One region of the Aeribacillus composti genome, then DNA from elsewhere that is predicted to be linked to it. Evidence: riboswitches for the same ligand, from Rfam matches in the RefSeq annotation. Region 1 holds a riboswitch; each other region holds the start of a gene.
What was found. Region 1 has a riboswitch for S-adenosylmethionine ahead of RI196_RS05660 (methionine biosynthesis PLP-dependent protein). Riboswitches for the same ligand answer to the same signal wherever they lie in the genome.

Region 1 (3,153 bases):
TTTTACGGCATCAAGGTCCGTCATATCGACAAACGTATATTCAATGCCAAAGCGCGATAAAACATCGGCAACGATCCGGTATGTTCCGCCGTACACATCTTCAGTGACCAAAACATGATCACCGGAAGAAAGTAAAAGAAAAGCTGTTGATATAGCGGCCATCCCAGAAGCAAACGCAAAGCCTCTCACTCCGCCTTCCAGTTCGGCAATCGCCTCTTCCAACGCTTTTCGTGTTGGATTTCCTGAACGGCTGTAGTCAAATTCAGGAGATTCATCCAATGTTTGCTGATGAAACGTTGACGCTTGCTGAATCGCCACGCTGACAGCACCAGTTGTCGGGTCAACCTTATGTTTATTATGAATCAATTTTGTTTGAAAGCTCCATTGGTCATGCATTTAGTAAATCCCCTTTCGCAGCTGCTTGCAATGCCTGCTTGAGATCTTCCTTCAAATCCTCCACGCTTTCAATCCCTACAGAAAAACGGAGAAGCCGGTTACATACACCGTTTTGAATTCGGATTTCTTCCGGAATGTCCGCATGTGTTTGGGTAGCTGGATACGTTATAAAGCTTTCTACCCCTCCAAGGCTTTCCGCAAAACAGATTAATTTCAGATTCTGCAAAAACGGGTTGACCCATTCTTCTTTTTTCACACGGAAGGAAAGCATTCCGCCTCTGCCAGGATATAATACATCATCAATTTCAGGAAGCTCTTTTAAATATGCCGCCAGCTCCCTTGCATTTTCCTGATGTTTGGCCATTCTCAATGATAAAGTTTTCATTCCTCTAAGCAGCAGCCACGAATCAAAAGGAGATAATACCGCACCAATTGCATTTTGATGCATGGCTAATTTTTCGCAAATTTCTTTCCCTTTTGCACAGACCAGGCCGGCAAGGACATCGTTGTGACCGCCTAAATATTTCGTTGCGCTGTGAATCACGATATGCGCTCCTTCTTCAATCGGACGCTGCAAAACAGGTGTGTAGAACGTATTGTCAACGATCAGCAGCAAATTGTGCTTCCGGGCCAATTCCGCCAACGAGGAAATCGATGTTTCCTGCATAAGCGGATTAGTGGGCGTTTCTAGAAAAATCGCTTTAGTATTTTCGTTTATTAATGATTCCGTATATTCGCGAGACGTAAAATCGTCATAGTGGAAGGAAAGACCGTATTTGCGCCACTCTTCTTCAAACAAGCGGTATGTCCCGCCATATAAATCTTTTGAAACGATCAGTTCATCTCCACTTTTAAATAAAGCCATAATCGTCTGAATCGCTGCCATTCCGGAAGAAAATGCAAATCCTTGATCGGCTCCCTCCAATTTGGCTATGGCGTCCTCGACAAGCTCTCTCGTTGGATTTTTTGTCCGAGTGTAATCATAGCCTGTTGATTCACCTATTCCTTTATGCCGGTAGGCTGTGGACAAATAAATGGGGGCGCTTACTGTTCCTGTAAGAGCTTCACTTCGATTTCCTAATTGGGCCAAAACTGTTTCAATATTCATCTTTGACTTTCCTCCTTTTTTAGTTAGTAAAAATGTGCTGCTTTCATTGCCTGTAGAGGAGGCTTTAAAAATAAAACGCCCTCTTCATAAGAAGAAGGCGTTTATTGTTTGGCTCCTTCTTATCTTCCAAGCATATCTTACGGCAAAATGCTTGCTGGATTTAGCACCTTGGTACAAAGGTTATCATGCCGCCGTCCTTGTACCGGTTGCTGAGACTTCTTCGGGCCAGTTCCCTCCGCCTCTCTCGATAAGAATTCCGATATGAACTTTTGATAGGTATAACTTTACCTCAGTTTTAAAAAAAATTCAAGACGTTTCCTGCCAACAATTCCGATAACTTTGATTTATTTTCAGTAAAACTAAAGAAAAATAAGAACATTCTTTAAATAATCCGTCGATTCTTGAAATGTTTTTTTGCGAAAGCCAAAAGGGAAATTTTTTTGTATGGATCACCTTTGATCCTCCATCATTTCAATGAAAGTGGTTTTATTTTCCCCTGAGGCTTCCCAAATTTTAATAGATTTTAAAATATAAATATCCAATTCGGAAGCTGTCGTATTTGGAGAAAAATTGTGAACGAGGTGATCTTCTTTAGAGGAATTGGAAAATTTTAAGAGTATTTAATAAACAGTGAATGAAACAATTGAATTGGCAAACTAATCGTTTGATAAATTTTTCTCCAACTTCTGTCAAACGAACCCGTACTCCATAAAGCAGCTGAACAGAAAACGAAGATGCGATATTTGTTTTGCAGGTGAAGCTGGGAAGCAAAAAAGATGAACATAAACGTGCCGTTGGAAAATATGCTGAACATTCTTTACTGATGCGCCTTCTCTTTTTTATCAATATTATGGAAAGGAAAGACTGTTTATGATGCTGTATATGATCGACAGCATACGAACCAATAATTTTCATGACGAGCAAATGATGGGGCAAATCAAAATTATGTGAGAAAACGCTTTCTAAAAACTGGAACATCATCAAAACAATGTGTACGGAATTTATTATGATTATGAAAGCGACTACAGAGGAGATTATTTATTAAGCATTGCAATTGAAGAAAATAATGGGGAAGCTTTTAATTGAAATCCCGAGGAACATGAAAATAAAGTTTTTCAAGTAGATAAAACGGACGAACAAGGCATTTTTAAAACTTGGAGTAAGATTTGGAAGCAAGAAGAAACTGGTTTATTAGAGCGGGCTTACACATATGATTTTGAAAAATACGGCCCAAATGGAGAAATTGAAATTCATATAGGGGCTGTCTAATAAGTCGATTTTCCGGCTTATTAGACAGCCCCTTTAATGTTTTAGAAACGTTGATATATCAATATTTATGATCTTTCGTTTTCAATGGATTTTGACTTTCTGGACAGCTCCAAACAATGTGAAAAAACGGGAGCTTATTCGAGCGATTTGAATAAAAAGCTCTCACAACAACAGAATCCCAATATACAGGCATAGTCATAAACAACTTTTGGGATAAGCCCTGTTTTAACAACTGCTTCATCTTGAATTTACATCAACAAAATAACCCCCCTATCCAGAAGCCGCATAATATCAAAAAGCTTCTGTATAGGGGGTTTATTACTTAATTCAAAAAGCTTGTATCTACAAGACCTTTAAGATCCGGTTTTTCTTTTAAAAAT
Region 2 (3,153 bases), 1.7 Mb from region 1:
AAATCTGCGGAACGACCGATTGCCCTTGATGTGACCGAACACACTTTCTGCCTCGACTTTGCGTCGAGCGTAGATGGCGGCTTTCTCTTCACATTCAAGGGCTGTTTTGGCCTTTGCTTTCATTTCTTCGAAGATGGGATTCCAGTGAACTTGACGATTTCCCTTCGCTTTTGTGCATTTCGCTTTCAATGGGCAATCGGTACAATCTTCACATTCGTATATTTTGAAGCTTTGTTCATAGCCAGATGGATTCTTTTTGTTTTGGTATTTTTTAAACGTTACTCTCCTTCCATTCGGGCAAATAAAACAATCATCCTCTTCACAATAGGTCCAGTTTTTGGCATTTTTAATGTCTTTTTTGTATGTACGTGTTTGTTCTTTTACATAGCTCCCATAAGGAATTAGAAACTCAAACCGGGGCTCTTTCTCATCACCAACTGCATATACATAGTTTTCTTCACTACCATAGCCTGCATCCGCAATAACTGTTTGGGGCATCGGTAATGAAGTGGAGGCTAGCTTCTCCATATGTGGGATAAAGCAACGTGTATCGGTCGGTCGTTGATGAATGGTATAAAACAAGATAAACTGATTCTCTGTCCCCATTTGCACGTTGTATCCGGGCTTGAGCTGACCGTTTTTCATATGGTCTTCTTTCATGCGCATGAAGGTTGCGTCTTTGTCTGTTTTCGAGTAGCTGTTACGGTCACCGAACATTTCCTTTTGTTCCTTGTATCTTGCCATTCGGGGCAGGAAATCTTCCCGAATTTGTTTCACCGATTTCTTTAATTGACTGCGTTTTTTTCGCTTCTCTTTCCGAATGGATGTATCGGTCTCCTTTTCGATTTCTTCCGTTAGCGTTTCAACTTTTTCTTCTATTTCTTTTGCGATTTCCTCCAGGTTTTGTTCGGTGATCTCTGTATGTTGATCGCTTTCCTTTTGCCCTGTTCCGGCTTCTAATTGGGTTAATTCATGAATGTGCTTTAGTGTTTCTTGGATTTTTTCTTTTAATTTCTCTTCGAATTTCAAAGTGGATTTTTTCCACACAAAAGAATACTTATTGGCATTGGCTTCGATCTTAGTGCCATCCAAAAAGTAGTTTTCCATCGTGATGTAATGTTCTTTTATCAATTTGAGAATCATGACTTCAAAGAGCTCATCCATGAAAGCTTTCATCCGTTCCCCTCGGAACTCATTAATGGTGCGAAAATCTGGTTGTTGCATCGCTGAAAGCCACATGGCAGGAATATTTTCTTTAACGAGTTTTTCGATTCCTCGGCAGGAATAAACCTTTTGAGAATAAGCATACAGAATGATTTTCAGCATCATTTTGGGATGATAGGAACTTCTGCCGCCGCCTTTATAATGAGAAAACAATTGTTTATCTGGTATCGCCTCCACCATTTCGTCCACGACACGTGCCACGTGATGTTCGGGTATAAGAGATTCAATATCATAAATCATTTGAACTTGACGGTTGTCATATGGTTTGAAAGTAGGGGCTAAATTTCTTTTGGCAGGAGTTTTTTCTTCTTTTCCATCTAGAGGAAGTGTCATTTGTGTGTTATAATTTTCACGAGTAATCATTTGATTGCTCATAAAAAATCGTCCTTTCTGTAATGTTGTGTGGTAACTTCATTTTACTAGAAAGGACGATTTTTTTGTGCATTTTTTTTAAAAAGTGAAAAAATGAGGGGCTCCAAAAAGTCAGTTACCCTGACTTTTTGGACAGCCCCTTTTGTCAAAACAACTTCTTATCTTTCAACATCTCTGTTGGGAGAATTAGCACCGTGCTCATCATATGAGTCGGTTGCCGGGCTTCATTGGGCTCATCCCTCCACCTGCTCTTGATAAGAGTTTTATTATTAACTTTATAATTCTTATTCGGTTACTTGGATTATGCCACTATCCTTCCCCTCTGTCAACACTTTTTTACATCATATTCGATTCAAATTCGCTTACATTTTTCTGATGGCATGCTACAATTATTTAATGGTGCAGTTTACAATTTGAGGTATTTACCGGAACTTGAGGTTGAGCCAAAACAGGAAAGCCTAAAAAAAGAGGACGAAAAAAGAAGGTACAACATCTTATTAACGTCTTCCGATCGCATCATGCTAGATTACTAGACTTAGAAAAACTGGTTGAATTACGCAATTATAACGTTACTGGTTATCGTGAGACAATTTGTTTCTTGTACCGTTATTGGTTATGTTGCTTTTTGAATGATCCAGAAGAAGCCTTAAAACAAACGCTAACGTTTAATTTACAGTTTAATGAGCCTTTAAGAAGATCCACCAGAAGCGCTGAAAAGGCCTATTATGCACGGAATAACGAAGAAGCAAACCGAATAGCTAGAGAAAAAGGGTATCCTGGCGCTGGATATAATATCAGCAATAAAAAATTAATTGAATGGTTAGATATAACAGAGGACGAACAACGCCATTTAAGCACGATTATAGATGCGAATGAAAAGCGGAGAAGGAAACAAAAACGCCGGGAAATGGGCGTAAAAAGCCGTGAGGAGTATTTAAAAGAACAGCGCAATAAAACGGATAAGAACTTAGAAAAACTTAGACAAGCAATTGAGTTGAATCCTGATTTCTCGAATTACAAATTAGCTAAATTGCTAGGAATAAGTGAATCGTATGTAAGGAAAGGATGTTATATGTTATTTACTGGAACGGATGATTTAATTAAAAACGAGGATCGATCAATTAAAGAACATGATGTTTTATATTCTAGAATTAAACCTTTATCTTCACAAAAAATGGAAGGGTTAGTGGTGTACTTTCAACCCCATTGATGAAATTAAACCGTTTCTCAACTGAACAATTAATAGAAGTTTCATATAAAGTTAGGGAAATCCACGGTATGGTACACAAATGGATACCAGAGACAGTTATTGATGATACATTTATTAAGCAATATGTTGAATCATTTACTGTTGCCTTTGAACAGGAAATCACTGTACTTCCAAGGACATTTTTACGTGAATTTATATTCGTATTAGACGCTGCAAAAGAGGGGAACGATGTCCATTCTCTTCCATCTTGCCCTTATTGGAATGGGGGCGATACTTTTTTCTGATAATGGAATAAATGCCTGCAGCCTTCATCAAATGCTGAACCCGTTTCAGGCTGACTTTGAGCC
Region 3 (3,153 bases), 170 kb from region 1:
TTTTCATCTCGCCTGCATATTCAGTTCCGCCGATCAGGATTATTCTCTTTTCAAAAGAAATAATGATAAATGCTTCTGAGTTCGTTCCATCCACAGCTGGATCTGCTTTAAAGGAAGGAGCGGAAACAATCGTAAACGGATTTTTATGCTCCTTTAAATCGTCTTGGCTTTTCGGACGGATAAACAGTTGGCGAGCAAATAAATTTTGCCACGCCAATTCATTGACCACTTGAATTGGAAGACGATATTTTTTGTCAGCTCCGGCAAATCCGTTAAAAACATAAATTTCATCTCTATTTTTTAAATATTGTATGACTTTTAAGTACAGTTTTTCAAAAACTTCTGATGAAATTGGCTTGTTGACGGGTCCCCAATCAATTAAATGCTTGACAGAATCTTCTTCAACGATGAATTTATCTTCTGGTGACCGGCCGGTATATTTGCCTGTTGTAACCGAAACTGCACCTGTATTTGTTAAAAAACCTTCTTTCCTAGCTAAAACTTTTTCTACAAGTCGTGCGACTGGTAAATTATGATATGCATTTGGTCCGCTGATCAACGAAGCTAATTCATTTGATACATCTACAATATTCATATACATACCATCCTTTTTTTGCATATTTGAAATGGTTTTATAGAAATAGTATAACACATTCGCAAAAATAATCCATCCTATTTATCGATTTCTGAAAATAATGTTTTTACTATATATTTTGCCTTCATTTTTGGGCATCATACGAATCATGATTGATCAGCTGATACTGAAATAATGGATATCAGATGATTTGGAAAATTACAGAGAAGCTTTATTTATTGTTGACAAGTACTTTTTTGCTCCTGTATGATATACATTTGAACGGATACTCTTATCCCGAGTTGGCGGAGGGACAGGCCCTATGAAGCCCAGCAACCGGCTCGTTGAAAGAAGACAGTAGAATATGGCTTTCAAAATCCCAGTATTCTATGGACATACAACATGATGCGAAAGAATTCCATATTCATAGACGAGCAATGGTGCTAACCTGATGCAAGGTTATATCCTTGAACGATAAGAGTGAAAGGCAATGAAGTTTATAACAACCTTTCCTCTGGCAGGGAAGGTTTTTTCTATGTATAAGAGAAATCTCGTTTAGCCAAGTTTTTCTTATCGTACGAAATATTTTGATATGTTTACAATAGTGGTGAGGGAATGAGTTCCGTGTCAATGACAAGGAGTGTAGCACTCCATAAACATCATTTTAAGTTTGAGGAGGAAGCAGTAAATGACAAAAAAGCGCCGTCTGTTTACATCTGAATCCGTAACGGAAGGGCATCCGGACAAAATTTGCGACCAAATTTCAGATGCGATTTTAGATGCCATTTTAGAAAAAGATCCGAACGCACGTGTAGCTTGCGAAACATCTGTCACCACCGGACTTGTATTAGTCAGTGGAGAAATTACGACAAGCACGTATGTGGATATACCAAAAATTGTGCGAGAAACGGTCAAAGAGATCGGCTATACGAGAGCTAAATACGGTTTTGATGCTGAAACTTGTGCTGTTTTAACATCAATTGATGAGCAATCACCCGATATTGCTGCAGGGGTGGATAAAGCTTTAGAAGCGAGAGAAGGACAAATGACTGATGAAGAAATTGAAGCGATTGGCGCTGGAGATCAAGGGTTAATGTTCGGTTTTGCATGCAATGAAACGAAGGAATTAATGCCTCTCCCGATTTCCATTGCCCATAAGCTTTCACGCCGGCTTACAGAAGTTAGAAAAAGCGAAGAAATTCCTTATTTGCGTCCGGACGGAAAGACGCAAGTTACGGTAGAATATGATGAAAATGAACAGCCGGTTAGAATTGACACAATTGTCATATCGACTCAACACCATCCGGAGGCAACTTTAGAACAAATTAAGCAGGATATTAAAGAAAAAGTAATTGATCCGGTTGCTCCAAAAGAACTGATCGATGAAGAAACAAAATATTTCATCAACCCTACCGGACGTTTCGTTATTGGCGGACCACAAGGAGATGCAGGATTAACGGGACGAAAAATCATTGTCGATACTTACGGAGGCTATGCGCGCCATGGCGGAGGAGCTTTCTCAGGAAAAGATCCGACGAAGGTAGACCGATCTGCAGCTTATGCGGCTCGTTATGTAGCGAAAAATATTGTCGCAGCCGGACTTGCAGACAAATGTGAGGTTCAGCTGGCCTATGCAATTGGTGTAGCGAAACCTGTCTCTATTTCTGTTGATACGTTCGGTACTGGCAAAGTAAGTGAAGATGTTTTAGTTGAATTAATTCGCAATAACTTTGATTTGCGCCCAGCTGGCATTATAAAAATGCTTGACTTGCGCCGCCCGATTTACAAACAGACAGCTGCTTACGGTCATTTCGGACGAAACGATCTAGATTTGCCATGGGAACGCACAGATAAAGCGGAAGCTTTGCGCGAACAAGCTCATCAATATTTGTAAAATAAAAAGGTGTCCAATGCGATGCATGCATTAGACACCTTTTTGCTTTTATGGTCCGAATGCGACAAAACAGATGGTGCCTGCTGAAGCTCCTAGAACTATTCCCGCCAGCACATCTGAAGGGTAGTGTAGGCCAAGAAAAATTCTTGATAGTGCCACACTGAATGCGAGAGGAAGCAAAATCCATGTTAAGGCTGGAAAAAAGAGCAAAAATGGTGTTGCCACTGAAAATACAGCTGTCGTATGTCCAGAAGGAAATGAATGGTCAGTTAACGGATTTTCTAACACTTTTGTTTCAAATAATGTAAGATAAGGCCGTCTGCGTGGATAAATTCTTTTCACAATGAAAACCGGAATATGACTGAAAAAAAGTGCAGCTGAACTTGCCAAGGCAACAGTTTTTACAGGTTCATTAAAAAATAACATCAGCATTAAACATGTTGCAATTGAAAAAACAGCCCCTCCTAAATGAGTAATATACCGAAAATAAACATTCAGTCCTTTTCGTTCAAAATGCGAATTAATCAGTTTGAACAACTTGCACTCAAATTGGTAAAGCTGATTCAGCAGTCTGCCCATGTTAAAGTTCCTCTTTTCAAAAAGCAAAAATTCTTAAAAAAATTTTCTCTCATATTTATGTAAACTTCAACAAATCTAATAAAAATTTTACAAAATTTTAAAAATA

Region 2: another riboswitch for S-adenosylmethionine. It lies ahead of RI196_RS15875 (IS1182 family transposase); the one in region 1 lies ahead of RI196_RS05660 (methionine biosynthesis PLP-dependent protein).
Region 3: another riboswitch for S-adenosylmethionine. It lies ahead of metK (methionine adenosyltransferase); the one in region 1 lies ahead of RI196_RS05660 (methionine biosynthesis PLP-dependent protein).

The regions. Positions count from the first base shown of each region.
Region 1 covers NZ_CP134501.1:1,118,535-1,121,687, reverse strand. Annotated here, with positions in the region: gene metC (cystathionine beta-lyase) at 1-396, opposite strand, end outside; gene RI196_RS05660 (methionine biosynthesis PLP-dependent protein) at 389-1,504, opposite strand; SAM riboswitch class I at 1,621-1,758, opposite strand; gene RI196_RS05655 (aliphatic sulfonate ABC transporter substrate-binding protein) at 3,096-3,153, opposite strand, start outside.
Region 2 covers NZ_CP134501.1:3,253,906-3,257,058, forward strand. Annotated here, with positions in the region: gene RI196_RS15875 (IS1182 family transposase) at 1-1,599, opposite strand, end outside; SAM riboswitch class I at 1,752-1,857, opposite strand; gene RI196_RS15880 (hypothetical protein) at 2,222-2,806, shown strand; gene RI196_RS15885 (BREX system ATP-binding domain-containing protein) at 2,806-3,090, shown strand; gene RI196_RS18655 (IS3 family transposase) at 2,999-3,153, opposite strand, start outside.
Region 3 covers NZ_CP134501.1:951,231-954,383, forward strand. Annotated here, with positions in the region: gene pckA (phosphoenolpyruvate carboxykinase (ATP)) at 1-595, opposite strand, end outside; SAM riboswitch class I at 864-1,055, shown strand; gene metK (methionine adenosyltransferase) at 1,263-2,468, shown strand; gene RI196_RS04855 (phosphatase PAP2 family protein) at 2,517-3,047, opposite strand.